3 regions of the Agrobacterium sp. 22-214-1 genome follow, and region 1 is predicted to be linked to each of the others. Evidence: predicted binding sites of a transcription regulator. Region 1 holds the regulator's gene; each other region holds the start of a gene.
What was found. The regulator LexA, encoded in region 1, represses DNA repair genes until DNA is damaged. The targets are predictions, from matches to a motif close to TGTTCNNNNTGTGTTCNG.
Positions count from the first base shown of each region.

Region 2: the regulator LexA is predicted to act here: its motif matches at 3,368-3,385, upstream of uvrA (excinuclease ABC subunit UvrA).
Region 3: the regulator LexA is predicted to act here: its motif matches at 1,976-1,993, upstream of ACQZ5G_RS20960 (ATP-dependent helicase).

Region 1 is NZ_JBNWCK010000001.1:590,721-601,513, forward strand. It holds gene ACQZ5G_RS03015 (LysR substrate-binding domain-containing protein) at 1-196, opposite strand, end outside; gene ACQZ5G_RS03020 (SDR family NAD(P)-dependent oxidoreductase) at 366-1,127, shown strand; gene ACQZ5G_RS03025 (transketolase) at 1,187-2,059, shown strand; gene ACQZ5G_RS03030 (transketolase family protein) at 2,056-3,087, shown strand; gene ACQZ5G_RS03035 (TRAP transporter substrate-binding protein) at 3,209-4,216, shown strand; gene ACQZ5G_RS03040 (TRAP transporter small permease) at 4,337-4,870, shown strand; gene ACQZ5G_RS03045 (TRAP transporter large permease subunit) at 4,867-6,126, shown strand; gene lexA (transcriptional repressor LexA) at 6,375-7,097, shown strand; gene ACQZ5G_RS03055 (glutathione S-transferase family protein) at 7,371-8,048, shown strand; gene ACQZ5G_RS03060 (ComEC/Rec2 family competence protein) at 8,069-10,498, opposite strand.
Region 2 is NZ_JBNWCK010000001.1:488,206-498,998, forward strand. It holds gene ACQZ5G_RS02480 (hypothetical protein) at 1-307, opposite strand, end outside; gene uvrA (excinuclease ABC subunit UvrA) at 314-3,235, opposite strand; gene ACQZ5G_RS02490 (single-stranded DNA-binding protein) at 3,500-4,075, shown strand; gene ACQZ5G_RS02495 (hypothetical protein) at 4,115-4,369, shown strand; gene ACQZ5G_RS02500 (HPP family protein) at 4,426-5,574, opposite strand; gene ACQZ5G_RS02505 (MarC family protein) at 5,707-6,336, opposite strand; gene gyrA (DNA gyrase subunit A) at 6,554-9,337, shown strand; gene ACQZ5G_RS02515 (hypothetical protein) at 9,434-9,694, opposite strand; gene ACQZ5G_RS02520 (SPOR domain-containing protein) at 9,778-10,793, opposite strand, start outside.
Region 3 is NZ_JBNWCK010000007.1:26,141-36,933, forward strand. It holds gene ACQZ5G_RS20960 (ATP-dependent helicase) at 1-1,846, opposite strand, end outside; gene ACQZ5G_RS20965 (ABC transporter ATP-binding protein) at 2,136-2,873, opposite strand; gene ACQZ5G_RS20970 (ABC transporter ATP-binding protein) at 2,870-3,715, opposite strand; gene ACQZ5G_RS20975 (ABC transporter permease) at 3,702-4,601, opposite strand; gene ACQZ5G_RS20980 (ABC transporter permease) at 4,598-5,626, opposite strand; gene ACQZ5G_RS20985 (FadR/GntR family transcriptional regulator) at 5,833-6,546, shown strand; gene ACQZ5G_RS20990 (mannonate dehydratase) at 6,614-7,594, shown strand; gene ACQZ5G_RS20995 (ABC transporter substrate-binding protein) at 7,721-9,259, shown strand; gene ACQZ5G_RS21000 (hypothetical protein) at 9,486-10,589, shown strand; gene ACQZ5G_RS21005 (bifunctional diguanylate cyclase/phosphodiesterase) at 10,782-10,793, shown strand, end outside.

The DNA of each region.
Region 1 (10,793 bases):
GCCCCGCCGCTGTCAGGCGCACGGTTCGCGTGGTGCGCTCGAAAAGCGGCGTACCGAGCACCCTTTCGAGCTTGACGATGGCGTGGCTGACGGCGCTCGCCGACAGGTTGAGCTCGTCGGCAGCGGCGCGGAATGAGCCGAGCCGGGCGGCGGATTCGAAGGCGCGGATGGAGGTGAGTGAAATGCCGTTCAACATTCGATTACTGAAGCAGATTCATGAGATGATGTAAACTTCGCGTTTGAAGCGCCCTCTGCCCATCTGCAATATCGAGGCTGCATTCGTCGCAGGACGGGATGCGGCGGCAGGTCGGGAGCACCGCCGTCAAGCGTATGGAGCCGGCCCGCCCGGCTTGGGAGGATTGCTTATGTTGTTGAATGGAAAGACCGCGGTTATTTCAGGCGCCGCCAGCAAGCGTGGCATCGGCCGCGCCACGGCGGAACTTTTCGCCCGCCACGGCGCCCGCGTCGCCATCGTGGATTTGGATGAAGCCGGCAGCATCGAAGCCGCGGCCTCGCTTGAAAAAGTGGATGGCGGCGAGCATCTCGGCGTCGGCGGCAATGTGGCGGATCGCGCCTCCTGCGAGGCAGCCGCGCAAAAAGTCATCGCCGCTTTCGGCAAGATCGATATCCTCATCAATAATGCCGGCATTACGCAGCCGGTGAAGACGCTCGATATCACCGGCGCAGACTGGCAGCGCATCGTCGATGTCAACATGACCGGTGTGCTGAATTTCAGCCAGGCCTTCATTCCCAATATGCGCGACAATGGCGGCGGCTCCATTGCCTGCATGTCATCGGTCTCCGCGCAACGTGGCGGCGGCATTTTCGGCGGGCCGCATTATTCGGCGGCCAAGGCGGGCGTTCTCGGTCTCGCAAAGGCCATGGCGCGTGAATTCGGCCCCGACGGCATTCGCGTCAACTCCGTCACTCCCGGCCTGATCCGGACCGACATTACCGGCGGCAAGCTGACCGACGACATGCGCCGCGACATTCTCAAGGGCATTCCGCTCAACCGTCTCGGCGACGCCATCGATGTCGCCAATATCTATCTCTTCCTCGCCTCGGACCTCTCCTCCTACGTCACCGGTGCGGTTGTCGACGTGAATGGCGGAATGCTCATTCACTGAAAACCACCTTTCGAAGCCGGGAAACCGGCTTCGATTTTTCTGACCGGGAGGAGGAAACCATGGCTCAGGGATATCGGCACGCAGATGCAACGAAGGAAGCGGCGCTGGCGAATGTATCGCTGGCGGAACGCGCCTGGCGCATCCGGCGCAACGCCCTTTTGATGGGTGAGGTGCAGGGACAGGGTTATGTCGGCCAGGCGCTCGGTATTGCCGATGTTCTGGCGGTGGCCTGGTTTCACACCATGCGTTACCGGGCGGACGATCCGCACTGGGAAGGCCGCGACCGGTTTCTGCTCTCCATCGGCCACTATGCGATTGCGCTTTACGCAGCGCTCATCGAGGCGGGCGTCATCCCGGAAGACGAGCTGGAGACCTATGGCTGCGACGGCTCGCGCCTGCCCATGTCCGGCATGGCCTCCTATACGCCGGGCATGGAAATCACCGGCGGATCGCTCGGCCATGGGCTTGGCATTGCGGTGGGCATGGCTCTCGGCCTTAAGCGCAAGAATTCCGACCGATTCATCATCAACCTGATGTCGGATGGCGAATTGGGCGAAGGTTCCACCTGGGAAGCCGCCATGGGGGCATCCCATCACAGGCTCGGCAATCTCATCAATCTCGTGGATTTCAACAATCAGCAGGCGGACGGCCCTTCCCGCGAGATGCTGTCCTCCGAACCCGTGGACGCCAAATTCGCGGCCTTCGGCTGGCATGTGCAGCGCGTGGATGGCAACGATATCGACAAGGTTCGAGATGCCTTCGATATCGCCATGTCACTTACCGATGATAGGCCGCGCGCCATCATTTTCGATACCCGGATGGGCCGCGGCGTGCCCTTTCTCGAAAACCGCGAAATCACCCATTTCATTCGCGTGGAAGCACATGAATGGAAGCTGGCGCTCGACGCGCTTGAAGAAGGACGGCCGCAATGAGTGCAGCAGCTCCGCAGAAGCGCCTCACCACATCGGCGATGATCGCCTCCATCGCCGCCGAAGGCCAGCCGACACGGCCTGCGCCCTTCGGTCACGCTCTTGTTCAGCTGGCGAAGGAACGCGAGAATATTGTCGGCCTCACCGCCGATCTCGGCAAATATACCGACCTGCATATTTTCGCCAAAGCCTTTCCCGAACGCTTTTATCAGATGGGCATGGCCGAGCAGCTCCTGATGAGCACTGCGGCCGGTCTGGCGCGCGAAGGTTTCGTGCCCTTTGCGACCACCTATGCGGTCTTCGCCGCCCGCCGCGCCTATGATTTCATCGCCATGGCGATTGCCGAGGAAAACCTGCCGGTGAAGATCGTCTGCGCCCTGCCCGGCCTGACGACGGGTTACGGCCCCAGCCATCAGGCAACCGACGATCTGGCGATTTTTCGCGCGCTGCCGAACATGACGATCATCGACCCGGGCGATGCGACCGACATAGAAGGCGCGGTGCCGGCCATTACGGATTATAACGGCCCCGTCTATATGCGCCTGCTGCGCGGCCAGGTACCGGTGGTGCTCGAAGAATATGGCTATCGGTTCGAACTCGGCAAGGCGAAGCTTATCCGCGATGGTGCGCAGGTCCTTTTCATATCGTCCGGCATATTGACGATGCGGGTTCTCGAAGCGGCTGCCCTGCTTGAGAAGGAGGGCGTCGGCTGCGCCGTGCTGCATTCCCCCACCATCAAGCCGCTCGATACCGCCTCGATCTTCGCGGAAGTGGACCGGGCGGATCGTCTGGTCATCGTGGCGGAAAACCACAGCGAAATCGGCGGGCTTGGAGAGGCCGTGGCGATGGCGCTGATGAAAAGCGGCCGGGCGCCGCGCCTGCGGCAGATCGCCCTGCCCGATGCTTTTCTGGATGCGGGTGCCTTGCCCACCCTGCATGACCGCTACGGCATCTCGACGGCGATGATCGTGGCGCGCGCAAGGGCGTGGCTGGAGAATGAAAGTTTTGAAGTACCGCACGGTTCGGTCTAAAGGCTGAAGCTGAAACATGGTGCGGAATCAGCCGGAGGGAGCCGGCGGTTTCAAGGGAGTGGAGCGCGTTATCCGCGTGATCGGACAACGCCGAGGGTGTTTGAATCCAGGGAGGAGAAAAATGAGTATTTCCATCAACAGGCGTATGTTCCTGACCGGTACCGGACTGGCACTGGCGGCGCCGGCCATTCTGACGACGGCCCGCAACGCCCGGGCCGCCACGACGTTGACGCTCGGCCATGGCGCGGCGCCCGGCAATCCGCGCACGATCGCGGCCACGAAATTCGCGGAACTCGTTGCCCAGAAAACCGAAGGCCGCGTGGCGATCAATGTCGCCGGTTCGGAAACGCTTGGCAGCGACGCCGCCATGCTGACCAGCCTGCGCACCGGGGCGCTGGATTTCACCGCCAACAGCCAGGGTCCGGTTTCGAGCGTTGTTCCAGAACTCGCGGCGCTCGGCCTGCCTTTCCTGTTCAGCAACGCCGATCAGGCGATCAAGGTACTCGAAGGCGATGTCGGCGCATCGCTCGATGCGCGCTTCCAGAAGGTCGGCATCGTGCCGCTAGACTGGTGGGACAACGGCATCCGCCATGTCTCCAATTCCAAACACGCCATCACCAAGCCGCAGGACGTCGCAGGCCTGAAAATCCGTACCCCCGCCGACCCGATGACGATGGATATTTTCAAGGCGCTCGATGCGGCGACGGTTCAGATCGCCTTCGGCGAACTCTACATCGCGCTTCAGCAGGGCGTCGTCGACGGGCAGGAAAATCCGCTCGTGAATATCGAAAGCTCCAAGCTTTACGAGGTCAACAAACATATCAGCCTCACCGCCCATAAATGGGAGTCCACCCCGTTCCTGATGTCCAAATTCGCCGAGGGGCGGCTGGGCAAGGATTTCGAGGCGGTCAAGGCGGCGGCGAAGGAGGCGGGGGCGCTTCAGCGCAAACTCTCGGCGGAAAAGGCAAGCGCGTCGCTGGCCGCCTTCAAGGCCAATGCCGCCATCGAGGTGGTGGAAGACATCGACCACGCCGCTTTCGCGAAAGCGACCGCGCAGGTGCTGGAGACATGGAAGCAGAAGCCCTTCGGCGATTTCGTCGCTGAGCTGGAAAAGGCCGCCAAGGGCTGACGATCAGGATGCCGGGCCGGTTCATGCCGCCCGGCCTCGCCTTCATGTCCACCGACAGGATCGGCGGGAGCCTCGCTCACACCGACATTCATACGGTTTCAGTTTTCAGGAGATGCGCCAATGCTCGAAGGAGCCTTGTCCGCCGCCAATCGCGTTGACAGTTTCATCGCCATCCTCTGCCGCATCATCATCGTGGCAACCGGCATTCTGCTTACGGTCATCATGACCGCAAACGTCATCGTCCGCTATCTATCGACATCCGGCGGGCTGGATTTTGCGGAAGAACTGCCGACCATGCTGTTTCCATGGTTCATCGTTGCCGGCATTACCCTTGCCGCGCAGAGCGGCGCGCATATGGCGGTTGAATGGATTTATGACAAGTTCGACGAACGCGGCAAGGTGGCGGTTCTGCTGTTCGCCAATCTCGTGACGGTCGCAAGCTTCGTCATTCTCGCGCAGCAGGCGCTTGTCGTCGCCGAGATCGCCGGCGCGGAAATCAGCCCTGTGCTGCAACTGCCCAACAGCATCGGATATTATTCCATCGCCTTCGGCGCGGCACTGGTCTCGATCACCACCGCAACGGCAAGCCTGCGCATTCTCTCCGGCGGCTGGCATGCGCGCCCGCACGGTGCAACCGAGGAGATGCCGCTATGACCATCGTGATGATCATTGCATTTTGTATTCTCATGATGATTGCGGTTCCGGTCGGTTATGCGCTGATCATCTCTGCGGGCGTCGCCGTGCTGTGGAACGGTTATGTGCCGCTTTCGATCGTGGCGCAGCAGGTTTACGACCAGACCCAGTCTTTCCCGATGCTGGCGCTGCCGTTCTTCATGCTTGCGGGCACGCTGATGCTCGGCGGCAAACTTGGAACCCAGCTTCTGGAGCTGGCCTCCAAGGCCATGCAGCGCTGGCGCGGCGGCCCGCTTTCCACCACCGTCATTTCCTCGGTCGTGTTCGGCGGCGTTTCCGGCTCGGCGGTCGCCAATGCGAGCGCGCTCGGCTCGGTGCTCATTCCATGGCAAAAGCGCCAGGGCTATCCCGCTCCCCTCTGTGCGGCCAACAATGCCACCTCGGCCGTCATCGACGTGCTCATTCCGCCGTCGATCCCGATGATCCTCTATTCGCTGGTCAGCGGCGTCAGTATCGCCAATCTGTTCATCGCCGGCATTCTGCCGGGCCTGCTCATGGCGGTCGGTTTCATCTTCGTCTGCTGGGCCATTGCCGTGCGGCGTGGCTATGCGGTGCGAGACGAACGCATCCGCAAGCGCGATCTGGCACTACTTGCATTCCGCAGCCTGCCGGCGATCCTTCTGCCGATCCTGATCATCCTCGGCCTGCGCTTCGGCTTTGCAACGCCGACCGAAGTGGCCGTTCTTTCCGTCGTCTATTCGCTCGTGCTCAGCATCTTCTTTTATCGCGATCTGACGTGGAAGCGTTTCTGCGACAATTTCGTCGAGGCTGGCTCCGCAACCGGCGTCGTCATGCTGGTCATCATGGGCAGTGCGGCGGTGGGCTGGGTGCTCACCTTCGATCAGGCGCCCCAGCATTTCGCCACCTGGGTGGCGGAGAATATCTCCAACCCGATCCTGATCATTCTGATGATGAACGTCCTGATGCTGATCATCGGCATGCCGCTCGATCTGCCGCCGTCAATCCTGCTGCTCGGACCGATCTTCGTGCCGCTTGCGGATATGATCGGGCTCGACCGGGTGCAGCTCGGCATGATGATGGTGATCAATCTCGGTATCGGGCTCTATACGCCACCGATCGGCACCACGCTCTTCATCTCGTCCTCCATAGCCAGAGCGCCGCTCGGCGCGACGACGAGGGAATTGTGGCCGTTCTTCACCATGGCGATGCTGCTTCTCATCGCAGTCAGCTTCATTCCTGCGCTCACGATCTACTGACGTTCGGCCCGTAGCAAATCGGCAGCCAGAAACCACCGGCCGGGTCTATCCGGTCGGTGGTTTTAGTATTCAAGACGTGCCGCCTACGTCGTTAAATCTGCTTTGTTCATGGTTTCGACGATCAAATCACGATCTGCGATGCACCCTTCACGAAATTTTAGGGGATTGCGGAACACATATGGAACATATAGTGTTCGTTCTGTATTTGTTTCGCGACTTCAACGACGATTCTCAAGGGTGTTTTCCTCATGCTCACGCGCAAACAGCAGGAATTGCTTCTCTTCATTCATGAAAGAATGAAAGAGTCCGGCGTGCCGCCCTCCTTCGATGAAATGAAGGACGCACTCGATCTTGCCTCCAAATCCGGCATCCACCGGCTGATCACCGCACTCGAGGAGCGCGGCTTCATTCGCCGGCTACCTAACAGGGCGCGCGCGCTGGAAGTGATCAAATTACCTGAGGCCTATGCGCCGGGTGCAAGGCCGCAGCGCGGCTTCTCGCCGAGCGTCATCGAAGGCAGCCTCGGCAAGCCAAAGACGCCGGAGCCGGCCCCTGCCCCCAAGGCGCCGGCCAATGATCTCGGCGGTGCAGTCACCGTGCCGGTCATGGGCCGTATCGCCGCCGGTGTGCCGATTTCCGCCATCCAGAACAACACCCATGATGTGGCCGTGCCGGTCGACATGCTCGGCTCGGGCGAACATTACGCTCTTGAGGTCAAGGGCGACTCGATGATCGAAGCCGGCATTTTTGATGGCGATACCGTCATAATCCGCAACGGCAACACGGCCAATCCTGGCGATATCGTCGTAGCACTGGTGGATGATGAAGAAGCGACCCTGAAGCGTTTCCGCCGCAAGGGAGCCTCCATCGCACTGGAAGCCGCCAACCCCGCCTATGAGACCCGTATTTTCGGGCCGGATCGGGTGAAAATCCAGGGCAAGCTGGTTGGGCTGATCCGCCGCTACCATTAATTGGCAGCCCGCTTTTTTCGCTAAGGGCGTCATCGAGACGATGGCGCTCCCTTTGAGGCATCTTGGCTTGTTCTCTGGAACAGAGCGGCTCTGCGGAAGTAAAGAGAGGGTGTGTTTCGCCCTCATCTCCGGGCGGTGAGGTAGATATGCCTCCTTCTCCCTGCCCTCACCTTGCCATTCATCAACGCGGCTTATGGGAGCCATGGATTATTTGCAATATTCCAAGGGCCATCCGCCGGTATAGAAATGCGCGTCATATCGGGGAAACACGTCATGTATGATCTTTATATCGCCAACAAGAACTATTCCTCATGGTCGCTGCGGCCGTGGGTGTTGATGCGCACGCTCGGCATCGCCTTCGATGAAAAACTCGTTCCCTTCGGCGAAGGCGTTTCCTTCTCCACCTTCTCGCCGACCGGCAAGGTGCCCTGCCTTGTCGATGAGGGCGTGACAATTTGGGAAACGCTGTCGATCGCCGAATATCTGGCGGAAAGACACCAGGGCGTCTGGGCGAGCGACAAGCAGGCACGGGCCTGGTCACGTTCCGCGGCGAGCGAAATGCATGCGGGCTTTTCCTCGCTGCGCAATCTCTACCCGATGTCGGTCGGCATTCGCGTAAAACCGAAGGGTGGCGATACCGGGCTTGCGGCCGATATAAAGCGCATCGATACGCTGTGGAGCGAAGGACTCGCGAAATTCGGCGGGCCTTTTCTTGCCGGCCAGAAATTCACGGCGGTCGATGCCTTCTTCTGCCCGGTGGCATTTCGTTTCCAGACTTATGGCGCGGAACTTTCGCCCGCGGCGAGAGCCTATTGCGACCGGCTGCTCACCCTTCCCGCCATGCGCGAATGGTACGAGGCCGGGCTGAAGGAAGTCTGGCGCGACGCGGCGCATGAAGAGGAAATTAGCGGGATCGGCGAATTGACGGCGGATCTGCGCATCAAGGCCTGACGACCCATGCTGGCGGCACTTTATTGTGATGCCGCCAGCAACCGCATGACGGCATCAGGCACGTCGTGATCGAAACGGCCGCTTTTCCAGTCGTAATAGCGATGTTCGCTCCAGGGCCTGTCCATGCCGGCGATTGCGGCGCGCAGTCTGCCGACCACCCCTGCCTGATCGCTGCCGGCGAAGTCCATTTCCAGCGAACCGATCCGCCGCAGGATATCGCGGTTCAGCAGAAGTGCGCCCGAGCGGCATTGGGAAAAGGACGTTCTGCGGGAGACGATAACGATATCGGCAATATCGCAAGCCTTTCCGGCAAAGCGGCCATCTTCCAAAACGATGATCCATTCGCCGCTTCCCGCGCGCGCAACGCACCATATGCCTTTGCTGCAGGTGAAAACACCGGGCTCGGCGTCTCTCAGGGCCGCCGTCATCTGCCGTGCAACCGCGCTCATCTCTTGCGGATCAAGCTTCGCCTTCGGGGCCAAAGCCACGGTTTTTGCCGTAGCCTCGGTCTTGAGAAAGACCGGCGGCACAGGCTGTTCCGGTAAAAGCAGCGCCCTTTGCCACTGGCCATAAACGAAACCCTGCGGCTGAGCCTTCGTCGTATAGGCTTTGCCGTCCTCCAGCAGCGCCACCAGCTCGCCATCCTCATGAACAAGCAAATCGGGCGGATCGCGATAGGCCGTGGCGGCTGACAGGCCAAAGGCAAGGAACAGAAGCGGCATGCCCAGAAGCGCAAGCCGGCTGCGCAGCAATGTCAACAGCAGAAAACCAGCCGAGGCGAGCCCCAGAAACCACCCGTGCGGCCGGCCCGTCGCAGCGCTTCCGCCCCAGGACGCCACCTCCTGCGCAACCTCGATGACGAGGGCCATGCCGTACCCCATGACCTTCAGAAATGGCGCATCCAGCCCGAAAGGCATCAACAGCATGGCGAAAAGGCCGAAAGGCATGACAATCAGCGACATCAGCGGCATGGCGGCCAGATTGGCGAAAAGTCCATAGGTGGTGACACGCTGAAAATGCTCGACCGAATAGATCGCCGTCGAAAGACCGCCGATCAGCGACGTCGTGATGACACCGCCAACGATGGCGCCCGCCGTTTGCGCCACCGTCATCCATGCCGGTTTGCGCCCGATAAACAGACGCTCGCGATCGATACGCCAGCGGCTCCAGGCGGCATAGGAGGCGACGAGCGCGATGGTCGCGGCAAAAGACATCTGGAAGCTCGGACCCATGATTTCCGAGGGCGAAAAAGCAAGAATGACCAAAGCGGAAAGCGCAACATTCCTGAGGCTGAGCGAGGGTTGATCGAACAGCACCGCGATCAGCATCACCGACATCATCAGCCAGGCGCGTTCGGCGGAGACGGCGAAACCTGAAATCAGATAATAGGCAAGCGTCATCAAGAGCGCGGCGAAAGCCGAAATCTTCTTCACGGGCCAGCGCTGCGCAAATGCCGGAAAAAGGCTGAAGGCAAGCCTCAGTCCCACGAAAAATATGCCCGACGCCAGCGCCATGTTGAGCCCGGATATGGCGACGATATGGGCAAGGCCGGAGAGCCGCAACGCTTCCATCGTTTCGGCGGATATGGCCTGTCTCTCATCGGTGACGATGGAGGCGGCAAAGGCGCCGGCATCGCCGCCGATGGTGTTGCGGATGCGCTCGGCAATGGCGGTGCGAAGGCCATAGAGCCGCATGTCGGCCCATTCCAGCCAGCCCGTCTTCGCGTCGATGCCGGGTGGAGTTACCGTCTGTGGCGGCTTATAGAAGAATCCGGTCGCGCCTATGCCCCTGAAATAGGAGGCGAAGGCGAAATCGTTGAGCCCCGGCAGAGCCGGGCCGGATGGCGGCGAAAGCCGCGCCTTGCCACGAATGGTCGCGCCGAGCGCGGCGGGCTCGCCTCCCCCGCGTGACAGGAGCGAGACCTTGCCCGGCGGGCGTGACAATGCCGGCGCTTCCGTTGCTGTGAGTTGCACCACATATCGCCAGTCCCCGCGCGCATCCACCTCCCTTCGGGTCACCGTGCCGGTGATGGTGGTGGTGACGGGCGTATCCAGCACCACTGTTCCCGCACGCCACGTTTCGACCCCGGCGAAAAGCATGCCCAGCAAAAGCAGCGCGAAAAGGCCGCAGGCCGTGGCTGCGAAGCCCGAGCGATATTTCGCGAAAAACGCCAGACCGGCGGCGATGAGACATGTGATCGCCAGAACGAGGAATGAAGGCGAGGTATTGAGGGAAAACCAGAGGATCGCACCGCAGCCGATGAAAACCGGAACGAAAAGAAAATCGTGACCGAATGCGCGCTCCTCGGCGACGCATACGGCGATTTTTTGAGAGGCGACAACTCGCAGTTTCGGCTTGCCGACAAGGGCGGGCGTACCATATGTCGCGACATCGCCGGTTCTACGAAGCGGATAAAGGATTTCCGCCGTGCCGGGCAAATCGCCCTGCATCGTTTCGGCATATCCGAAATGCTGTTTTTCCCCTTGACCGAGCAATCCGCGCCGCGCCCCTGCCGCACCGGGAACAGGTTTGCAGGCGGATGCGAGGGATTGCAATCCTTTCCTTTAACCCTGCGTTGACTGAGATTGAATTGCCATCGCCGGGAAAGACGGAAGCAAGGCAATTGCGTTTGCCGCAATGCACAATTTGACCTTTGGATAGCTTGGCATCTGCGCAAGGATCATATAGCTAATCGGTAGACGCTTAACCGCGGGGCGTGTCTCAACGCCCCCACCCGCATGTTTT
Region 2 (10,793 bases), 100 kb from region 1:
CTAAGTGCCACCACAGATTTTTGTATGTTTCAAACTTTCTGTCGTTAATCGGGTTCGCCCGTTCAACTTCAATGCAGATTACCGACATAACGTCTTCATCGATAAACCAAAGATCAGGAATAATTCCTTCTTTCCAAACCTCTCCTATCTCTAGGAATTCCTTCCAAGAGGTTGATTCTTCGGTGTTAGCCCATCCTTCTTCATTCCATTGAAGCTCTTGAATTGCTTTTCGAAATCCAGAACGTTTGGCTGCCCGATATGACTGCTGAAGCAATGTTATTGCGGTCTCGTGTATCGATCCAACCAATTTGTTCTACTCCGCAGCCTCCCGTTTTCCGGCCGGCCGGCGCTCCAGAAGCTCCTTCAGGAAGTGACCGGTATAGGAGCGATCGACCTTCACGATGTCCTCCGGTGTGCCGGTCGCCACCACCTCGCCGCCGCCCGTGCCGCCTTCGGGGCCGATATCGATGATCCAGTCGGCCGTCTTGATGACTTCGAGATTGTGTTCGATCACAACGACGGAATTGCCCTGTTCCACCAGCGCGTGCAACATTTCCAGGAGCTTGTTGACGTCGTGGAAGTGCAGGCCGGTCGTCGGTTCGTCGAGGATATAGAGCGTGCGGCCGGTCGATCGCTTTGACAGTTCCTTGGCAAGCTTGACGCGCTGCGCCTCGCCGCCGGAGAGCGTATTGGCCTGCTGGCCGACCTTGATGTAACCGAGGCCGACATCGAAGAGCGATTGCAGCTTGTCGCGCACTGCCGGCACGGCGGCGAAGAATTCCACGCCTTCCTCGACCGTCATATCCAGCACGTCGGCGATGGATTTGCTCTTGAAGGTGACGTCCAGCGTTTCGCGATTATAGCGCTTGCCGTGGCAGACATCGCAGGTGACATAGACGTCAGGCAGGAAGTGCATCTCGATCTTGATGACACCGTCGCCCTGGCAGGCCTCACAGCGGCCACCCTTGACGTTGAAAGAGAAACGGCCCGGTGCATAACCGCGCGCCTTGGCTTCCGGCAGGCCGGCGAACCAGTCACGGATCGGCGTAAAGGCGCCGGTATAGGTGGCCGGATTGGAGCGCGGCGTTCGGCCGATCGGCGACTGGTCGATATCAATCACCTTGTCGATGAATTCGAAACCATCGATGCGATCGTGCTCGGCCGGGATTTCGCGCGCTCCCATCACCCGGCGGGCCGCCGATTTGTATAGAGTCTCGATCAGGAAGGTGGACTTGCCGCCACCCGATACGCCGGTTACGGCGGTGAAAACGCCAAGCGGCACAGCCGCGGTGACATTCTTCAGATTGTTGCCGCGTGCACCGAACACCTTGATCTCGCGGCCCTTCTTGGGCTTGCGGCGCTCAGCCGGCACGGCAACGCCGAGTTCGCCAGAGAGATATTTGCCGGTTAGCGATTTTGGATTGGCCATCACCTCCTGCGGCGAGCCTTCGGCAATCACCTGACCGCCGTGAATGCCGGCCGCCGGGCCGATATCGACGACGTAATCTGCCGTCAGAATGGCATCTTCGTCGTGTTCGACCACGATGACGGTATTACCGATATCGCGCAGATGTTTCAGCGTATCGAGCAGCCGGGCATTGTCGCGCTGGTGCAGACCGATGGAGGGCTCATCGAGAACATAGAGAACGCCTGTCAGGCCCGAACCGATCTGCGAGGCCAGACGGATACGCTGGCTTTCACCGCCGGAAAGCGTGCCGGAATTGCGCGACAAGCTGAGATAATCCAGCCCGACATCGTTGAGGAAGCGCAGCCTTTCGCGGATTTCCTTGAGGATACGGACAGCGATTTCGTTCTGCTTGGCGTTTAGGCTTTCCGGCAGCACCTCGAACCAGTCACGCGCGGTGCGGATCGACATTTCGGTGACTTCGCCGATATGCAGCCTGTTGATCTTGACGGCGAGCGCTTCCGGCTTCAGGCGATAACCGGCGCAGGCCGGGCAGGGGGCCGCCGACATGTAGCGTTCGATTTCCTCACGCGCCCAGGCGCTGTCGGTCTCTTTCCAGCGACGCTCCAGATTGGGCACGATGCCTTCGAAGTTCTTCACCGTCTTGTAGGAGCGGGCGCCGTCCTGATAGTTGAACTCGATCTTGTCATCCGTGCCCTGAAGGATGGCGTGCTGCGCCTCCTTCGAAAGATCGGACCATTTGCTTGAAAGCTTGAAACCGAAAGCTTTGCCGAGTGCTTCCAGCGTCTGGTTGTAATAGGGCGAGGAAGACTTTGCCCAGGGAGCAATGGCGCCGTCGCGCAGGGTGCGGGCTGGCTCCGGTACGATCAGGTTTTCATCCACCTTCTGCTGCGAGCCAAGGCCATCGCAGCTGGGGCAAGCGCCGAAGGGATTGTTGAAGGAGAACAGACGCGGCTCGATTTCCGGAATGGTGAAGCCGGAAACGGGGCAGGCGAATTTTTCCGAAAACAGCACACGCTCGTGAGTCTCGTTGAGAGACTTGTTGGCGGAGCCGCCGGCGGCGGTCTCTTCGGGCGGCAGAGGCTTGTCGGCAAATTCTGCGATTGCCAGGCCGTCGGCAAGCTTGAGGCAGGTCTCGAGACTGTCGGCAAGGCGCGCGGCCATATCCGGGCGCACCACCGCACGGTCGACCACCACGTCGATATCGTGTTTGTATTTCTTGTCGAGGGCGGGCACGTCGGCGATTTCGTAGAACTGGCCATCCACCTTGACGCGCTGGAAGCCCTTCTTCATCAGATCGGCGAGTTCCTTTTTATATTCGCCTTTGCGGCCGCGCACCATCGGCGCGAGAATATAAAGACGTGTGCCTTCCTCGAAAGCGAGGATGCGGTCGACCATCTGGCTGACCGTCTGGCTTTCGATCGGCAGGCCCGTGGCCGGCGAATAGGGCACGCCGACACGCGCGAACAGCAGGCGCATATAGTCGTAGATTTCGGTGACCGTGCCGACCGTGGAACGCGGATTGCGCGATGTGGTCTTCTGCTCGATGGAGATTGCCGGCGACAGGCCGTCGATCTGGTCGACATCCGGCTTCTGCATCATTTCCAGGAACTGGCGCGCATAGGCCGAAAGGCTTTCGACATAACGGCGCTGGCCTTCGGCATAGATCGTATCGAAGGCAAGCGAGGACTTGCCCGAACCGGAAAGGCCGGTCATGACGATCAGCTTGTTGCGCGGCAGGTCCAGATCGATGCCCTTGAGGTTGTGCTCACGGGCGCCACGGATGGAAATCGTCTTCAGTTCACTCATGACAAGGCTCGGACAAAAATAACAGGCTTGATGGCAGCGCGTCCTTATGTAGTGACGCAGCCGGATGTGTCGAGGTCTATTCCCAATCGGTCGCAGCTTTTCGGAATGCTTGACTCGAAATCTGGGATTCAATAGAACAAAAAAGGAACGAATTGCAAGCGCGAATGTCTGCTCCCGCAGCTTAAGATTATTCTTTGTGGATAGTTCCATGCTTGCGGTGCCCTTTGCCAGCGGCGGCAGCTATTGTGTGGCGAATTTTTTGAAATGCAATTGCCGGTCATGAAGGCTGGCGGACAGGATGACGAGATGGCTGGTAGCGTAAACAAGGTAATTCTGATCGGGAACGTGGGTGCAGATCCCGAAATCCGCCGGACGCAGGATGGACGCCCCATCGCCAACCTGCGTATCGCCACCTCTGAGACCTGGCGGGACCGCAACAGCGGCGAGCGCAAGGAAAAGACCGAATGGCACACCGTCGTCGTCTTCAACGAAGGCCTGTGCAAGGTCGTCGAGCAATATGTCAAGAAGGGCGCCAAGCTCTATATTGAAGGCCAGCTGCAGACGCGCAAATGGCAGGACCAGACCGGCAACGACCGTTATTCCACTGAAATAGTGCTGCAGGGCTTCAACTCCACGCTGACGATGCTCGATGGTCGCGGTGAGGGCGGTGGCCGTAGCGGCGGCGATTTCGGCGGCGGCAATGATTATGGCAGCGGCGGCGGCTCCAGCTATGGCGGCGGTTACGACCAGCAGTCCTCGTCGCGCGGCGGCTCTTCCCGTGGCGGCGGCCAGCCTTCCGGCGGCTTCTCCAACGATATGGATGACGATATTCCGTTCTGAGCGGATGGCGAATTCGGGAAAGCGTAACGGGAGACAGGCATGAGTGATGCGCCCGCACCGAAACAGCCGGCAACCTGGCGCATCGTTCTTGCCTTCTTCCTCGATTTCTGGACGGCGTTTTTCGCCGCCGGATTTCTCGTGGCGGCGGTTGCAGGCGGGCGCACGCCACAGGGTTTTGCCTTGAACGGTGTGCCCGCCTTTATCGCGTTTGCGCTTATCGTCGCATATTTTGTCGTGCTCGGCCGGTTCTTTGGCGGCACGTTATGGCAGCGTCTTCTGAAGGCGAGGCGCTAACATCCGGCTTTGCCGGCTCTCCGATGGGGGAGAAGGTATTTCGGCGTCGCGGCAGACTATGCCGCGACCTTGTCCGCCAGCATCGCGACCATGACATCGGATTGCGACACGATGCCGACCATCTTGCCTCTGGCGTCGATCACCGGCAGGTAATGCAGTCCTTCTTCGGCAAAGCGGATGATGGCTTCCTCGATTGCCGTTTCCGGCCGTACGGTTCTGACCGGCGATGTCATGATGTCCTTGACGGTATCGTTGGGGGCGCTTGCGCCGGAGAGGATGAGGCGCAGCCGCTGCAGGAAACCGATGGAGGGACGGCCGTTTCTCCAGCTCGCCTTTTCCAGAAAATCCGTCTGGGTGACGATGCCGACGATCTCCGCCTTATCGTTGGTGACCGGCAATGCCTTGAAATGGTGGCTGTGCATCAGCGCATGGGCATGGCGCAGACTGTCATCAGGCGCAACACCGACGACATCGCGCGACATGACGCTGGCGCAATCGAGATGCAGCGCACGGCGACGCCAGGAGCGCAGTTCGGTCTTGCGTAAAATGGTTTCGAGCTCGTCGCGGTCGATATCCAGGACCTGGTCATATTCCTTCAGCACCTCGTCGAGGTCGTTGGAGGAAAAGCCGATTTTCTGGATGGGGGTCGGATCGGTGGTGCCATGGGCGGCCTTGCCGAGCTTCAGGCCGTGTGGGTAGGCGCGGCCGGTGGCATTGTTATACGCGAGGGCCAGGGCAAGAAGGATCAGCGAATTTCCGGCGACGGGCCAGAGCAGGAAACCATAACCGAGGCTGTGCACGGCTGGGCCGCCGAGAACGGCGGTGAGCGCCACCGCACCGCTTGGCGGGTGCAGGCAGCGCAAAGCCATCATTGCGGCAATGGCGAGGCTGATGGCGAGCGCGCTGGCAAGGAATAGATCCGGTATCAGCAGCGCGACTGTTACGCCCACGAAGGCCGAAACGAGGTTGCCGCAGAGGATCGACCAGGGCTGCGCCAGCGGGCTGGAGGGCACGGCGAACAGAAGCACGGCCGAAGCGCCCATCGGCGCGATCATGGCGGGCAGGGTGGGATCGAAACGCAGAGCGAGACTTCCCAGAAGGCCGGTCAGCAGAATGCCGACAAAGGCGCCGGTTGCGGAGCGCAGCCTTTCCCTGTTGCTGACGGGTGCGGCATCCGGGATGAGGCGACGCAGCGTGGAACGCATGGAGATAACTTTCGAATCCGAAAAAACATGCGTCTTTTAGCCGAAGCTGCGATCGGATTTAAAGGGAGGATTTTCCGGCGTTTTAGCGGTTGGCGGGAATTTATTGCGCGGGCACCGCCAAAGGGCGGCTTTTCAAAAAGCGAAGGCCGATTTTATGCCGTCGACCACGAACTGCACGGAAAGGGCGGCAAGCAGCACGCCGAGCAGTCGGGTGAGGATCGCGCGGCCGGTATTGCCGAGAAAACGGTCCATCCGCTCCGAGACGATCAGGGCCGCATAAACGAGGGCCATGGCGAAAGCGAGGATCAGGATGAGCACCAGCATCTCGACGGTGGTTTTCATCGAGCCGGCGAGAAGTACGGTTGCGGAAATGGCGCCCGGCCCGGCGATCAGGGGCAGCGCCAGCGGAAAGACCGCCAGATTGTGAAGGTGGTCCTTGGTGATGGCGATCTCGGAGGTCTTTTCCTTGCGCTCCTGGCGTTTTTCGAAAATCATCTCGAAGGAAATCCAGAACAGCAACAGGCCGCCGGCGATGCGGAAAGCACCGAGCGAGATGCCGAGAAGATTGAGGATGGCAAGGCCGAAGAGCGCGAAGACGGCGAGAATGCCGAAGGCGATGATGGAGCCGCGCAGCGCCACCTGGCTGCGCTGGTCGCGCGTCATGCCGGCGGTCAGCGCCAGAAAGACGGGGGCGAGGCCCGGCGGATCGAGCGTGACCAGAAGTGTGGTAAGCGCGTTGATGAGCGTTTCGCTGCTGGCCATTCTTTCCCCGTCTCATCTGTTTTTAGGGCGGAGCCTACGCAAGTCGCCGGCACTTTGAAAGGGAGCGGCGGCGCTTTTGCTAGGCTAAATCGTGAAAAGCGGCGTTCGTCTTGCAAATGACGCAAAAGCCTGTTCAAAACTCGCCGGGAAATTGGCTTAACGTGGCTGTTTCCGCTATAAAAATCCATCCGATTCTTAACAGAGAATGTGATCCGTTTTGACTGACCAGAGCCCCCCCGGCGGCGGAAAACTTCCGCCAGGCATTGAACCGATTTCCATCATGGAGGAAATGCAGCGGTCGTATCTCGATTACGCCATGAGCGTCATCGTATCCCGCGCGCTTCCCGATGTGCGAGACGGCCTGAAGCCGGTTCATCGCCGTATTCTTTACGGCATGTCCGAACTCGGCATCGACTGGAACAAGAAATACGTCAAATGCGCCCGCGTTACCGGTGACGTGATGGGTAAATTCCATCCGCACGGCAACTCGGCAATCTATGACGCGCTGGCGCGTATGGCGCAGGACTGGTCGCTCCGCCTGCCGCTGATCGACGGGCAGGGCAATTTCGGCTCGATCGACGGCGATCCGCCGGCGGCAGAACGTTATACCGAATGCCGTCTGGATAAAGCTGCGCATTCGCTGCTTGACGATCTCGACAAGGAAACGGTCGACTTCCGCGACAATTATGACGGCACCTTGCAGGAGCCAGTCGTCATTCCGGCCAAGTTCCCGAACCTTCTGGTCAACGGCGCAGGCGGCATCGCCGTTGGCATGGCCACCAATATTCCGCCGCACAATCTCTCCGAGGTGATCGACGGCTGTATCGCCATGATCGACAATCCGGCGATCGAGCTGCCGGAACTGATGCAGATCATTCCGGGTCCCGACTTCCCGACCGGCGCCTTGATCATGGGCCGCTCCGGCATCCGCTCGGCTTATGAAACTGGCCGTGGATCGGTTATCATGCGTGGCCGCGCGACGATCGAGCCGATGCGTGGCGACCGTGAGCAGATCATCATCACCGAAGTTCCCTACCAGGTGAACAAGGCGTCGATGATCGAAAAAATGGCGGAGCTCGTCAAGGAAAAGCGCATCGAGGGCATTTCCGACCTGCGCGACGAATCCGACCGCCAGGGTTACCGCGTCGTCATCGAATTGAAGCGCGACGCCAATGCAGACGTCATCCTGAACCAGCTTTACCGCTACACGCCACTGCAGACCTCGTTTGGCTGCAACATGGTGGCGCTGAACGGCGGCAAACCCGAGCAGATGACGCTACTCGACATGTTGCGTGCTTTCGTCTCCTTCCGCGAGGATGTCGTCAGCCGTCGCACGAAATACCTGCTGCGGAAGGCGCGCGAGCGTGCGCATGTGTTGGTGGGTCTGGCGATTTCCGTCGCCAATATCGACGAGGTCATCCGCGTCATCCGCCATGCTCCCGATCCGGCTTCGGCCCGAGAGGAACTGATGACCCGGCGCTGGCCTGCACAGGATGTGGAAAGCCTGATCCGTCTCATCGATGATCCCCGCCACCGCATCAACGAAGACGGGACTTACAACCTCTCCGAGGAACAGGCACGCGCCATTCTTGAATTGCGTCTTGCCCGTCTGACGGCGCTCGGCCGCGATGAAATTGGCGACGAGCTGAACAAGATCGGCGCTGAGATCAGCGAGTATCTGGAAATCCTGTCATCGCGCCTGCGCATCATGCAGATCGTGAAGGATGAGCTGACCGCCGTTCGTGACGAGTTCGGTACGCCGCGTCGCTCCGAGATCGTCGAGGGCGGTCCCGACATGGACGATGAAGACCTCATCGCCCGCGAGGACATGGTCGTCACCGTTTCGCATCTCGGCTATATCAAGCGCGTGCCGCTGACCACGTACCGGGCGCAGCGTCGCGGCGGCAAGGGCCGTTCCGGCATGGCGACGCGCGACGAGGATTTCGTCAACCGTCTCTTCGTTGCCAATACCCATACGCCGGTGCTGTTCTTCTCCTCGCGTGGCATCGTCTACAAGGAAAAGGTCTGGCGTCTGCCGATCGGCACGCCGCAGTCCAAGGGCAAGGCCCTCATCAACATGCTGCCGCTGGAGCCCGGCGAGCGCATCACCACCATCATGCCGTTGCCCGAGGATGAGACCACCTGGGAAACGCTTGACGTGATGTTCTCGACGACACGCGGCACGGTTCGCCGCAACAAGCTCGGCGATTTCGTGCAGGTCAACCGCAATGGCAAGATCGCCATGAAGCTGGACGAGGAGGGCGATGAAATCCTCTCCGTCGAAACCTGTACGGACCGCGATGACGTGCTGCTGACGACCGCGCTCGGCCAGTGCATCCGCTTCCCCGTGGACGATGTGCGCGTCTTTGCCGGCCGCAACTCCGTCGGTGTGCGCGGCATCAACATGGCCGAGGGTGACCGCATCATTTCCATGACCATTGTGGGCCATGTGGAAGCTGAACCGTGGGAGCGTGCGGCCTATCTTAAGCGCTCGGCTGCTGAGCGGCGTGCCGCAGGCGTCGATGAGGACGATATCGCACTCGTTGGCGAGGAAGTGACGGAAGAGGGTGAACTGAGCGAAGAGCGTTATCAGGAACTGAAGGCACGTGAAGAATTCGTGCTGACGGTTTCCGTGAAGGGCTTCGGCAAGCGCTCCTCTTCTTACGATTTCCGCACCTCGGGCCGCGGCGGCAAGGGCATCCGCGCCACCGACACCTCGAAGACCAACGAGATCGGCGAACTGGTTGCGGCCTTCCCCGTGGACGAAGGCGACCAGATCATGCTGGTTTCCGATGGCGGGCAGCTCATCCGCGTGCCGGTCAACGGCATCCGCATCGCCAGCCGCGCCACCAAGGGTGTGACGATCTTCTCTACCGCGAAGGATGAGAAGGTGGTTTCCGTGGAGCGCATCAACGAGCCGGAAGGCGACGACCAAGCAGAGAACGGTAATGGCGAAGATGCCGCCGACGATCTGCCGGAGGCACCGGAGAACGAGGCGTAAGCCGCCTCGTCATCTTCGGGTACCAATCAAGAAGAACCCCGCGGCGCTCAGGCTCCGCGGGGTTTTTGTTTGTGTCGTATCGACTGCGTTTGATTTTCAGCGAATCCGAATATGGACCGGAGCGCGACCCGAACGGCTCGCGACGTGAAGGTGGATGTTTGCTTCCGGCTGATTGGAGCGCCAGGCACGGGCGCCATGCGACAGAAGCAGCGCCACGAGATCGCGTGTCTTCGCCTTGGAACGGTTGAGACCGAGATCGGCGATACGCATCGCCACTTCGTGAATGGGATGCAGAACCGACAGGCTGCCATGCCCGTTGCCAGACGCAATGTCCGAATAATTCTCGTTGACTGCCATCTTGGAAAGCCTCGCTACACATTACAAACTTCGAGGAGACAGGCGATGTTTCGACCATGAAGCACCGCCTGTGGAAACGTCTGTTACTGGAGTGACGCCCAGCAGCTGACGCCTTTCTTTTTCAATGCATTGCATGCATTCACCGCGGCGTTCTGGCCATCGAAGCCGCCGAAACGGGCGCGGTAGATCTGGGAGCCGTCCTTGCTGAAGGCGACCGTGAAGGGTTTTGCGGAGCGCAGTGCCGCGCCACCCTTTTCCTGCGCGTTCTGCAACAGGCCGCGTGCGGAGTTCTCATCGGGAGATGCACCGATCTGGATCACCCAGCCGCCCTGCGGAGCCTCTGCCCTGGCCGAGACCGAAGGGGCGGAGAGGACAGGCGCCGTGGTGGATGCGGTGACGATATTGTCCACCTTGGTCGAGTTGGTGATCAACTTGCGGTCCGGTGCAGCGGGCGCCTGATTGATTGGGTCCTTGCCCTTCTGCCAGGTGGCGGCTTCCATGGCCTTGACGGCTGCATTGGAAGAGGAGCCCGCGAAGGCGGTGACCGGGGCTTCTTCGTAACGGGTCTGCGGCACCGGACCGGAATTGGGCAGGCCGGCTGCGGTTGCCGCAACTGCCACGGAAGGAACAGCAGCGGCCACGGCGACGGGCTCTTCGACCGGCGCTGAGCGGGTCTGCGCGATCAGGTTGCTGTTGCCGCCACGCGATGCCTGCGGCAGATAGGTTGCGACAAGCTTGCGCATGGTGGCGTCACGGGCAGCGCTGGAGCGGCCGCCGAGAACGACGGCGACGATGGAGCGGCCGTCCAGCTGAGCCGATGTGGCAAGGTTGCTGCCGGCTGCACGGGTATAACCGGTCTTGATGCCATCCACACCCTTCACGGTTCCGACGAGGCGGTTATGGTTGCCGATAACCTGCTTGCCGAAATTGAAAGTGCGGGTGGAGAAATAGCCGTAATATTGCGGGAAATGCTGGCGAAGCGCGACGCCGAGACGGGCCTGGTCGCGTGCCGTCGTCATCTGCGCCGTGTTGGGCAGGCCGTTGGCGTTGCGATAGGTCGTGCGGGTCATGCCGAGTGCGCGGGCCTTGGCGGTCATCA
Region 3 (10,793 bases), on a different contig from region 1:
CCTTGGCGCGCGTCATGGCGACATAAAGCAGCCGGCGTTCTTCCTCCAGCTCCTGGGTGGTGCCGACCCCGAGATCGGAGGGAATGCAGCCATCGACCACATTCAGGATAAAGACGGAACGCCACTCCTGGCCTTTTGCCGAATGGATGGTGGAGAGGCTGAGGTAGTCCTCGTCAAGCAGCGGCACGCCGGCCTGATCGCTGGTGGCGTCCGGCGGATCGAGCGTCAGCTCGGTCAAAAAGCGCTCGCGTGAGGGGTAGCCGCCGGCGATCTGCTCGAGCTGCAGCAAATCGGCCTTGCGGGTGTCCGCATCCTCGTGGATGCGCTCGAGATGGGGTTCGTACCACAGTCGCGCCTGCCCGATCTGGCCCGGCCAGTCGTTCGGCGCCTGTCGCAGGCCCACCAGCATTTGCGTGAAGGCTGTCCAGTCGTCGCCCGTCTTCGGCGGAGGCGGAATTTCGGCAAGGGCAAGCAGCGGCTCGGGGTCTGTCGCAATCGCATCGAGAATATTGCCGGCCTTCTTCGGTCCGATGCCGGGCAGCATCTGCAGCAGCCGAAAGCCGGCGACGCGGTCGCGCGGGTTCTGCGCGAAGCGCAACACGGCCAGCATGTCCTTCACATGGGCGCTGTCCAGGAATTTCAGACCGCCAAACTTGACGAAGGGGATGTTGCGGCGGGTCAGTTCCACCTCGAGCGTGCCGCTATGGCTGGAGGTGCGGAACAGCACGGCCTGCTGTTTCAGCGTCATGCCGGTTTCGCGGTTGGCGAGGATCTGGTCGATGATGAAATTCGCCTGTTCGGTCTCGTCCTTCACCGTCACGAGTTTCGGGCGCTCCAGCGACTGCCGCTCGGTCCAGAGGTTCTTGGTGAACCGCTCGCGCGCCAGATCGATGACGCCGTTGGCGGCCGCAAGGATCGGCTGCGTCGAGCGATAGTTGCGGTCTAGCGTGATGATGTCGGCAGCAGGGCTGAAGGACGCCGGAAAATCGAGGATGTTTCGCACCGTCGCCGCCCGGAAGGAATAGATCGACTGCGCATCGTCACCCACCACGGTCAACCCGCGGCCACCGGGCTTCAGCGCCATCAGCACCGAGGCCTGAAGCCGGTTGGTATCCTGATATTCGTCGACCATCACATGGTCGAAGCGGTTGCCGATATCGTCCGCCAGAACGGGGTCGCTGACCATTTGGGCCCAGTAGAGCAGGAGATCGTCGTAATCGAGCACGTTCTGGACCTGCTTGGCCTCCACATAGGCTGCAAACAGTTCCTTGAGTTCGCTCTCCCAGTTGGCGACCCAGGGATAATGCTGGCGCAATATCTCCTTGAGCGGCGTCTGGGAATTCACCACACGCGAATAGATCGCAAGACACGTACCCTTCGTTGGAAAGCGGCTTTCGGTTTTGGAAAAACCCAGCTCGTGCCGGGCGAGGTTCATCAGGTCGGCGCTATCCTCGCGGTCGTGGATGGTGAAATCGATGTTGAGCCCGATCTGCTCGGCATAGATGCGCAACAGACGCGCGCCGATGCCGTGAAACGTGCCGGACCAGGCCAGCGCGTCTGTCATGATTGCCGAATTCGCCCCGATAACGTGTTTGCAGATACGCTCGACCCGCCGCGACATTTCCGTGGCGGCACGTCTGGAAAACGTCATCAGCAGTATGCGGCGGGGATCGGCGCCATTCACGATCAGATGCGCAACACGGTGGGCGAGCGTGTTGGTCTTGCCCGAACCGGCCCCGGCGATGATCAGCAGCGGCCCGGCCGTGTGCCCGTCTGCCAGCCCAACGCCATGTTCCACCGCCTTGCGTTGCTGTTCGTTGAGCTTTTCCAGATAGGCAACCGCCATGCCAGCAATCCTTAGATAACCTGCCTGTCCCCACGGGTGAGAACCTTGTTCAGAGATGGCAGTCGTCGGAATGTCCGGCCATTGTCTGCCCTGTCGTCGCAATGATTAGCAAAGACTCAAACAGCAATCCAGAACAAATGCTGAACGCATTGTTCCGGTGGTTCGAGCGCAGTCGGTGGTGAAATTTATCGGCCCAAAAGGTCGCCCGCGAAATCCCCGAAATCGCGCCACGGGAGAAGGCGGGCGGCCGTGGATGGGTCGCCCGGTGTGAGTGTTGTGGGGGTGATCGTTACAGGAAACTGCTTTCGAACAGCTCGCCTGAATAGGCCGAATGGGTAATGCCCGCTTCAAGATCGGCCTTGGTCAGCTCATCGACAAAATCGCCGTTCTGCATGACCAGCACGCGGTCGCACATGTGGGCAATCACCGCGAGGTCATGGCTGACGAGAACGAAGGTGAGGTCGCGTTCTTCGCGCTGGTCGGCAAGCAGGTTCAGGATTTCGGCCTGGATGGAGACGTCGAGCGCGGATGTCGGCTCGTCGAGCAGCAGGATCGGCGGTTCGAGGATCAGCGCGCGGGCGATTGCCACGCGCTGGCGCTGGCCGCCGGAAAGTTCATGCGGGAAGCGCTCGGCGAAATGTGCGGGCAAGCCCACCTGCTGCAGGGCGGCAGGCACTTTCGACCAGCCATCGCCAAGTCCCATGGCGCGGATCGGTTCGGCGAGCGCCCGGCCGATGCGGTGGCGCGGGTGCAGCGAACCGTAGGGGTCCTGAAACACCATCTGCGCCAGTTTCAGTTCGTCGCGACTGCGGGTCTTGCCGACCGGTTTGCCGTTAAAGCTGATGGAGCCGGTCCAGCCGGCCTCCAGCCCCGCCAGCGACCGCAGCAAGGTCGACTTGCCGCAGCCGCTCTCACCGACGATGCCGAGCGTTTCACCTTTGTTGACCGTGAGGCTGACGCCGCGCACGACGTGATTGCGGTTTTCCTTTGCGCCGTAGACGACGTCGAGCTTGTCTACCGTGATCATCGCATCACCTCCGCATCGATAGCCTGACGGTCCAGCACCTTGAGACGCCGCACCGGATTGCGGGGATCGGGCATCGCCGCGATCAAACCCCGCGTATAGGGATGTTGCGCATCCTCCAGCTTCGTCAGCGTTTCCACGACGCGCCCGCCATACATGACCAGCACGCGCTCACAGAAGGCCGCGACCATGCGGATGTCATGGCTGATGAGGATCAGGCCGGAATTATTCTCGCGGACCATCTCGTCCAGAAGCAAAAGCACATCCTTGCGGACGCTGACGTCGAGGGCCGAGGTCGGTTCGTCGGCAATGACCAGCTTCGGCTTGGCGAGCAGCATCATGGCGATCATCACACGCTGCCCCATGCCGCCCGATATCTGGTGCGGATAAAGCGCCATCACGCGGTCGGGATCGTTGATGCGCACGCGCAGCAACATGTCGCGCGCTGCACCTCTCGCCGCCTTTCCGGTCAGCGCCAGATGCAGTTCGGCGGCCTCCGCCACCTGCTTTCCAATCGGCAGGACCGGATTGAGCGAATAACGCGGGTCCTGCATGATAAGCGCCATCTCGCTGCCGCGGATCGCGCCCATCTGGCGCTCGGATTTTTCGAGCAGCGGTTCGGACAGGAAATCCATCCGCTCCGCCGTCACCGTGGCGCTTTTCGGCAGGAGCCGCATGGCGGCCCGGCCGGTGGTGGATTTTCCCGAGCCGGACTCACCGACGATGCCGACCCTTTCGCGCCCGACATCGAAATTGACGTTGGACACGGCCGGAATGGTGTTGCGGCCGAAACGGACATTGAGGTCGCGGACCGAAAGAATGGGGGAGCTATCAGGAACGGGCATGACGCGGATCCAGGAGGTCGCGCAGCGTATCGCCGGCGATGTTGAAGGCAAGGCTCGTCAGCAGGATGGCGATGCCGGGCATGACGGCGACCCACCAGTAGTCGAGCATGAACTTACGGCCGCTGGAGATCATCGCGCCCCATTCCGGTAGCGGCGGCTGGGCTCCCAGACCGAGAAAGCCGAGTGAAGCGGCCGTCAGGATGATGCCGGCCATGTTGAGCGTCAGGCGAACGATGACCGAGGGAATGCACATCGGCGCAATGTATAGAAACAGGATGCGCAGCGGCGAGGCGCCATAGAGACGGGCGGCGGCGACGTAGTCTGTATTGCGCACGACAAGCGCTTCCGCCCGGGCAAGACGCGCAATCGGCGGCCATGCCGTCAGCGAGATGGCGATGATCGCCGTACCGAGGCCGGCGCCCATGGCGGCCGCAAAGGCAAGCGCCAGCACAAGCGAGGGGAAGGACAGGACGATATCGGTTGCGCGCATCAGGATCGCGTCGGTTCGCCCGCCGAAGAAACCGGCCATCACGCCAATGGCAAGGCCGATAGGACCGACGATGACCGAGACCGAGAGTACCGTCTGGATGGTGATGCGGGTGCCGTAAACAAGCCGGCTGAAAATGTCGCGGCCGAATTCGTCGGTTCCGGCCAGATGTGTCCAGCTGGGTGGTTGAAGCGCGTTTTCCAGAGCCTGACGCGCAGGATCGTAGGGCGCGATGAGCGGAGCAAAGATTGCGACCAGAACCAGAATGGCCAGAATGGCGAAGCCGAACATTCCAAGTGGTTCATCCGCGAGCTTTCGAAGTGTCCGCGCGGTGGTGGTCGAGATACGCGACAGGGCGCTGGGACGATCAACGGTATTGTTGTGCGCGATATCGGTCATCGTACGGCCTCCCGTGTACGGGGATCGAGCGTGGTGTAGGCCAGATCGGCGAGGAAGTTGAGTAACATGAAAATGAAGCCGATGACGATCGTGGCGGCCAGAATCGCATTCATGTCGCCGATGAGCAGCGCGTTCGTCATGTATTGGCCGATGCCGGGCCAGGAGAAGACGATCTCCGTGACCACGGCGCCTTCCAGCAGGTTGCCATAGGAGATCGCCAGAACGGTGATGAGCTGCACGGCGATGTTGGGCAGCACATGGCGGGTTATGGTGCGCGCGGGGCTGACACCCTTGGCCCGTGCCGCGATGACATAATCCTGGCTGAGCTGTTCGAGGGTGAAGGCCCTCGTCATGCGGGTAATATAGGCCATGGCCATATAGGCGAGGATTATAGCCGGCAGGATAATGTGTCCAAGCGCATTCCAGAAGATTTCCGTCTCGCCCGCAAGGAGGGTGTCTACGAGCATCAATCCCGTTTTCGGCTCCACGAGGCCTTCGTAGAAGACGTCGACCCGACCGGGGCCGGCGACAAGGTTGAGGTTCGCGTAGAAAATCACCAGCCCGACGATGCCGAACCAGAAGACCGGTATCGAATGTCCCACCAGCGCAAAAACGCGCGCGAACTTGTCGATGAAGGTGTCGCGGAAGAGGGCGGCGGCTAGACCGAGTGGGACGCCGACGACTGTCGAGATGATGATCGCCAGCGTGGCGAGTTCGAAAGTGGCGGGGAAAGCCTGCGCCAGATCGCGGGTAACGGGGTTGCCGGTCAGGATCGCAATGCCGAAATCGCCATGCAGCAGGCCGCGCAGATAGATGAAGAATTGCTGGTAAAGCGGCAGGTCGAGCCCCAACCGAGCTCGCATGGCCTCATAGGCCTTGGGATCGGCAAGTTCGCCGACGATTGCCCCGACAGGATCACTCGGCATGACCCGGCCGATGATGAAGGTGATGCAGAGCAGGATGAAGAGGCTGACGATCAGTTGCAGAAAACGATGTCCAAGCCCGCGCAGTGAGATTTCCGTCATTGCTGGCCGCACTTCCCTGTGAGAACGCCGTCAGCGGCCGGGGCATTGCGCACTGCTCGCCGCAGACGCGCAATTCTCCTTTGCAAAAACTCTTGATGGTACTTCATCCCAACTCCTCCATGAGCTAACATGAAAACATATGATGTGCGGCAATGTCATAATATGAGTAGCGAAGGGATTCGTATTCTGCAAGAGGGAAGAGTGGCATGATGGGCGACAAAGCGAGGCCGCGGGAGAGGCGGGCACAACAGATCATCGATAATCTCAGCGCAGAAATTCGCAGTGGAAAACTGAAAAACGGCGATCAACTTCCCACCGAACCGGAGCTTGAACGCAGCTACGGCGTGAGCCGCACCGTGGTTCGCGAGGCGATCGCGGATTTGCGTTCCGCCGGCTATGTCGTTCCCATCCAGGGCAAGGGGGTTTTCGTCAGCAATGCCAGTGAATGGGCGGGCGTTAAACTGACGCAATCCGAAGTCGGAACCATTGCGGAAACGCTGGAAATGCTGGAGTTCCGACTTGCGACGGAAGGGGAGGCGGCGGCAATCGCCGCCTATCGCCGCACAGCCCAGCAGGAGGCCGCAATCTCTGCGGCGCACCGGAAAATGGCCCGCGCCATCGATGCGCGTGAAACCACCGTCGATGCCGACTACGAGTTTCATACGGCTATCGCCATTGCCACGAATAACCGCTTTTATCTGGAGGCTCTGCGTCAGTTCGGCTCGCGCTCCATACCGCGCGGGCAGTTCCCGACGCTGCCGGAAACCGGCGATGCGAATTATCTTCGCAAAGTGCAGGCCGAGCACGAGGCAATCCTGCGCGCCATCGTCGAACAGGATCCGGAAGCGGCGCGAAAAGCCATGCGCGAACATATGCTTGCGAGCCAGCGCCGATACAGGTTGCTATCAGAAGCGCAATAGCATCTCGACACTCATCTTATTTCATGCGATGTCATATGATGACTTGCATGGAGAGAGGAGAGAATCGATGTATGTCGGCACCCAGGTTGCTGCGCGCGATGACGAGGATTTTAAGGTTTGGGCGCAGCTCGGCGTCAAAAATATCAACGCGGATCCGCCCGGAAAGCCCGCGAGCTGGACTTTCGAGGACTTTGAGCGCCACCGTGACAAGGTCGAAAGCTTTGGCCTCGTTCTCGATATGGTGCAATTGCCGCTGCCGTCGCGGCCCATCGAACAGGCGTCGTATCCCGATATCCTGCTTGCCGGCCCTGATCGCGACCGGCAGATCGATGCCGTCTGCACGATGATAGAGAATATCGCCAGGGCCGGAATCCCTGCCGCGAAATACAATCTCAACCTCATCGGCATTCCGCGCACCGAAATGGAGCGCGGCCGCGGCGGCTCGCTCAATGAAGCCTGGCGCTGGGACAAGGCGGACCATGATGCAGCGCCGGGTCTCGCGGGCGTTCTTTCCGAAGACGAGAACTGGGAACGCATCGATTACTTCCTCGAGCGTGTGGTGCCGGTGGCCGAAAGCAACCGCGTGCGCCTGGCATGCCATCCGCATGACCCCTATACCCCGCCGGGTTACAGGGGCGTCACCCGTGTTCTCGGCACGGTCGAAGGGCTGAAGAAATTCGTGCAGATGCGCGAGAGCCCCTATCATGGCCTGAATTTCTGCCAGGGGTCGATCGGCGAGATGCTCGACAATCCGCGCGAGGAAATCGACGACATTATCAGGTGGTTCGGCAGTCGCGACAAGATCTTCAACGTCCATTTCCGCAATATCAGCGGCGGCAAACTCTCCTTCATGGAGACATTCCCCGATGAGGGCGACATGGACATGGTGCGTTCGCTGAAACTCTATCACGAACTCGGCTATCGCTACATGATCATGCCAGACCATGTGCCGACGATTGCCGGGCGCGATGCCGTCGGTGTCGCTTTCGCCTTCTGCTACGGCTACATCGCCGCCTTGATAGAAGCGCTTGATAATAAACATCTTTGACCGTTCTGGCCCGCGACGCCCCGCTGCGTCGCGGGCTTTTTCACAAACATGAATTACCGATCTGTAGGAGGAGCAGGTATGAGAAAATCATTGATCCGTCTCGCATTCACCACGGCCCTTGGCGCCATGCTGGTGCAGGCAGCGCCGGCCGTGGCCAAAACACCGAATGACCAGCTTGTCATCGGAACCTCGCTGGCTCAGGTGCTGTCGCTTGATCCGCATCAGGCCACCGAAGGAAAAGCCAACGAAATCATGTCCAACCTCTATGACCGTCTGATTTCGGTCGATGGTTCGGGCAAGGTTTCACCGCAGCTTGCCGAGCGCTGGGAGATAGATGACAAGGGCATCACCTTCCATCTTCGCGAGGCTAATTTCGCCTCGGGCAATCCGGTAACCTCGGCAGATGTCGTCTATTCGCTCAGCCGGCTGTTGAAGATGAACCAGGCGGCCGCAGCCAACCTCAAGCGCGTTGGTTATAATGCTGATAATGTCGACAAGCTGGTGAGCGCGCCGGATGAAAAAACGGTACGCATCGATCTTTCCGGCGAAACGACGTCCGAGCTGCTTCTTTACCGTCTGGCCATGGTCATCGCCAGCGTCGTCGACAGCAAGGAGCTCAAGACGCATGAAAGCAATGGCGACTGGGGCAATGGCTGGCTGAGAACCAATTCCGCCGGTTCCGGTCCCTTTACGCTCAATCGCTGGTCGCCGAATGAGATCATCATCCTCGAGGCCAACAAGAATTATGTGGCCGGCAGCCCGAAAATGCGCCGCGTCATCGTGCGGCATGTGCCGGAAAGCCAGGTGGAGCGCCTGATGCTGGAGCGCGGCGATATCGACATCGCCAGTGCGCTGACGGCTGCCGACCTTGCAATCTTCAACAACAAGGAAGGCTTCCAGATCCAGCGCGTGCCGACGGGCGGCTTCTACGTCCTGTCCATGAATGCCGGTAAGGAGCCCTTGTCCAACCCCAAGGTCCGCGAAGCGATTGCCTATGGCATCGACTACAAGGGCATGGAAAAGACCATCATGGGTCCTTATGGCCGGGCACGTACGGTGCCGGTGCCGGAAAACTTCGAATACGCCATTCCGAGCCCGGACTGGAAGCTCGATGTGGAGAAGGCGAAGGCCCTCCTCAAGGAGGCCGGTTATGAGAACGGCTTCACGCTTAATCTGAAGACGATCGCGCAGACGCCGCGCATCGATCTCGCCACCGCGATCCAGGCCTCACTCAGCCAGATCGGCATCAAGGTCAACATCCAGCAGGGTAACGGTTCGGACGTGATCGCCGCCCACCGCGCGCGGGATTTCGATCTGCTCATTCCGCAGACGGGCGCCTATATGCCGAATGTGCTGGGCTCGATGGAGCAGTTTTCCAGCAACCCCGACAATTCGCTGGCCGCCAACAATGCCGGCAATTTTGTCTGGCGCTCGGCCTGGGACATTCCGGAACTGACGGCGCTCACGGCAAAGGCTTCGCTGGAGCCGGACGCCAAGAAGCGCGGGGAAATCTACACCCAGATGCAGGAAATGTTCGTCGCCCAGAAGCCGGCCGTGCTGCCGATGTTCGAGAGGTTTGAGCCGATCGTGCTGAATGCGCGCGTGAAGGATTATGTGGGGCATCCCAGTCAGACGACCCGGCTGGAAAAGGTCACGAAGGACTAAGGGCAAACCACAGCCTCCGAAAACCTGACGGGCGGTTTTACCGCCCGTTTTTTATTCGCGGCCAGGCGGGAAGCCCGGCCGATGCGGTGGATTATCGTCGTTATCCCGGAATTTCGGGGGTTTTCTCAAGGACTTCATCGGGTTAGATCGTCCGATGACTATTCCTTCCGTCGGGCGAGAGTCGTGAACTCCGCTCACCCACCTCCCGAAGAATGCGTTGACGACCATGAACCTTGCACAGATAAAACTTCCGTCGCGGCCGCTGAGCCTCAAACGTGGCGTCATTTCGGTGCCGGCAGCCTATTATTTTTCCATTCCGGTGCTTCTGGTAATCACGGTCGTCATGCTCGTCGCCGAAGGTCCGGGCATATTGCGCGACTATCAGATCAGCAAAGATCCGCTGGAGATTGAAAACGGCGATATCAGCGGTAGCTGCAAGACGCGCAAGGCGATCTTCACGACCTGTGAGGCCGATCTTTCCTATGACCATGCGGGCGTGAGCTACAAGAAGGATGTCGAGGTCATGTTCGTCGATTTCCATTCCGGCGATTATGAAACCGGACTGGTCATCTCCGCGAAGAACCCGGAACTCGCTACGATTTCGCTGGGCCTCGACATGCTTTGGAACCGCATCATCACGCTTGGCGTGTTCGTTGCCCTGCTCGGCTTCGGCAGTTTGGCGATGCTGTTCACGCTTATCCGGGTCCTGCGGGTTCGCCTGCAGCTGCGCAAACCCGCACCGTTGACCGTCATTCCGGTGGCGCTGACGGCGGTTGCCGAAAAACGCAGTCGTCTCTTCGTCACCTATGCCGATACGGTCAGAGAAGATAAGACCAAGCGGCAGTCCTTCACCCATCTGGAGAGGGGGCGAATCCCGGTCGTCGTTGGTCATAACGGAAAACACGATGTTGCGTTGGCGGTCTGGCACGGCAAGACCGCGCTGCCGGTTCTGCTCGATGATCGGCTGGAGCGGATCGAGCTATCGGAGCAGGAAAGGGCGGAGGCCCTCGCATCGCTTGCCCCGATGCTTGCGAACCAGACGCCGGAGGGCGCCTCGGCTCCGGGTGCGACGATTGGCAAAGGGCCGGGCCTCCTGCGCAGACTGGGGACTTTCGTTGCCATCGTGGCCGTCATCGTCGTCGCGGTTATCGGTTACTGGCTGTGGTACGTCACCAGCGCCCCGTCGCAGTTCAACTCGCCCGGCATGGACCTCAACAACATGATGCCCGCAGCAATTAACGAGTGGGGATGCGCCCGTCTGCAGGAGCGTTTCTCCGATGGCCCTGCGCCTTTCGGATGTACCGCAGCCGATTATCGAAGCTGGAAATAAACGGCCTTTCCTATAGTCCGGGTCGAGCCGCGCGCGAAAAAAAAGCTTACGGGCTGCCGCGTGCGGCCCGTTCCTTTCTGTACGTTGCAGAACAGATCGTTACATTTATCATTAGTTGCATTAGAGATTTATAAATAAACCACTCCCATAGTGCCACCGTGAGCGGTTCTTCAGAGGCTGGGAGAGTGCGTCATGTTCACGGTT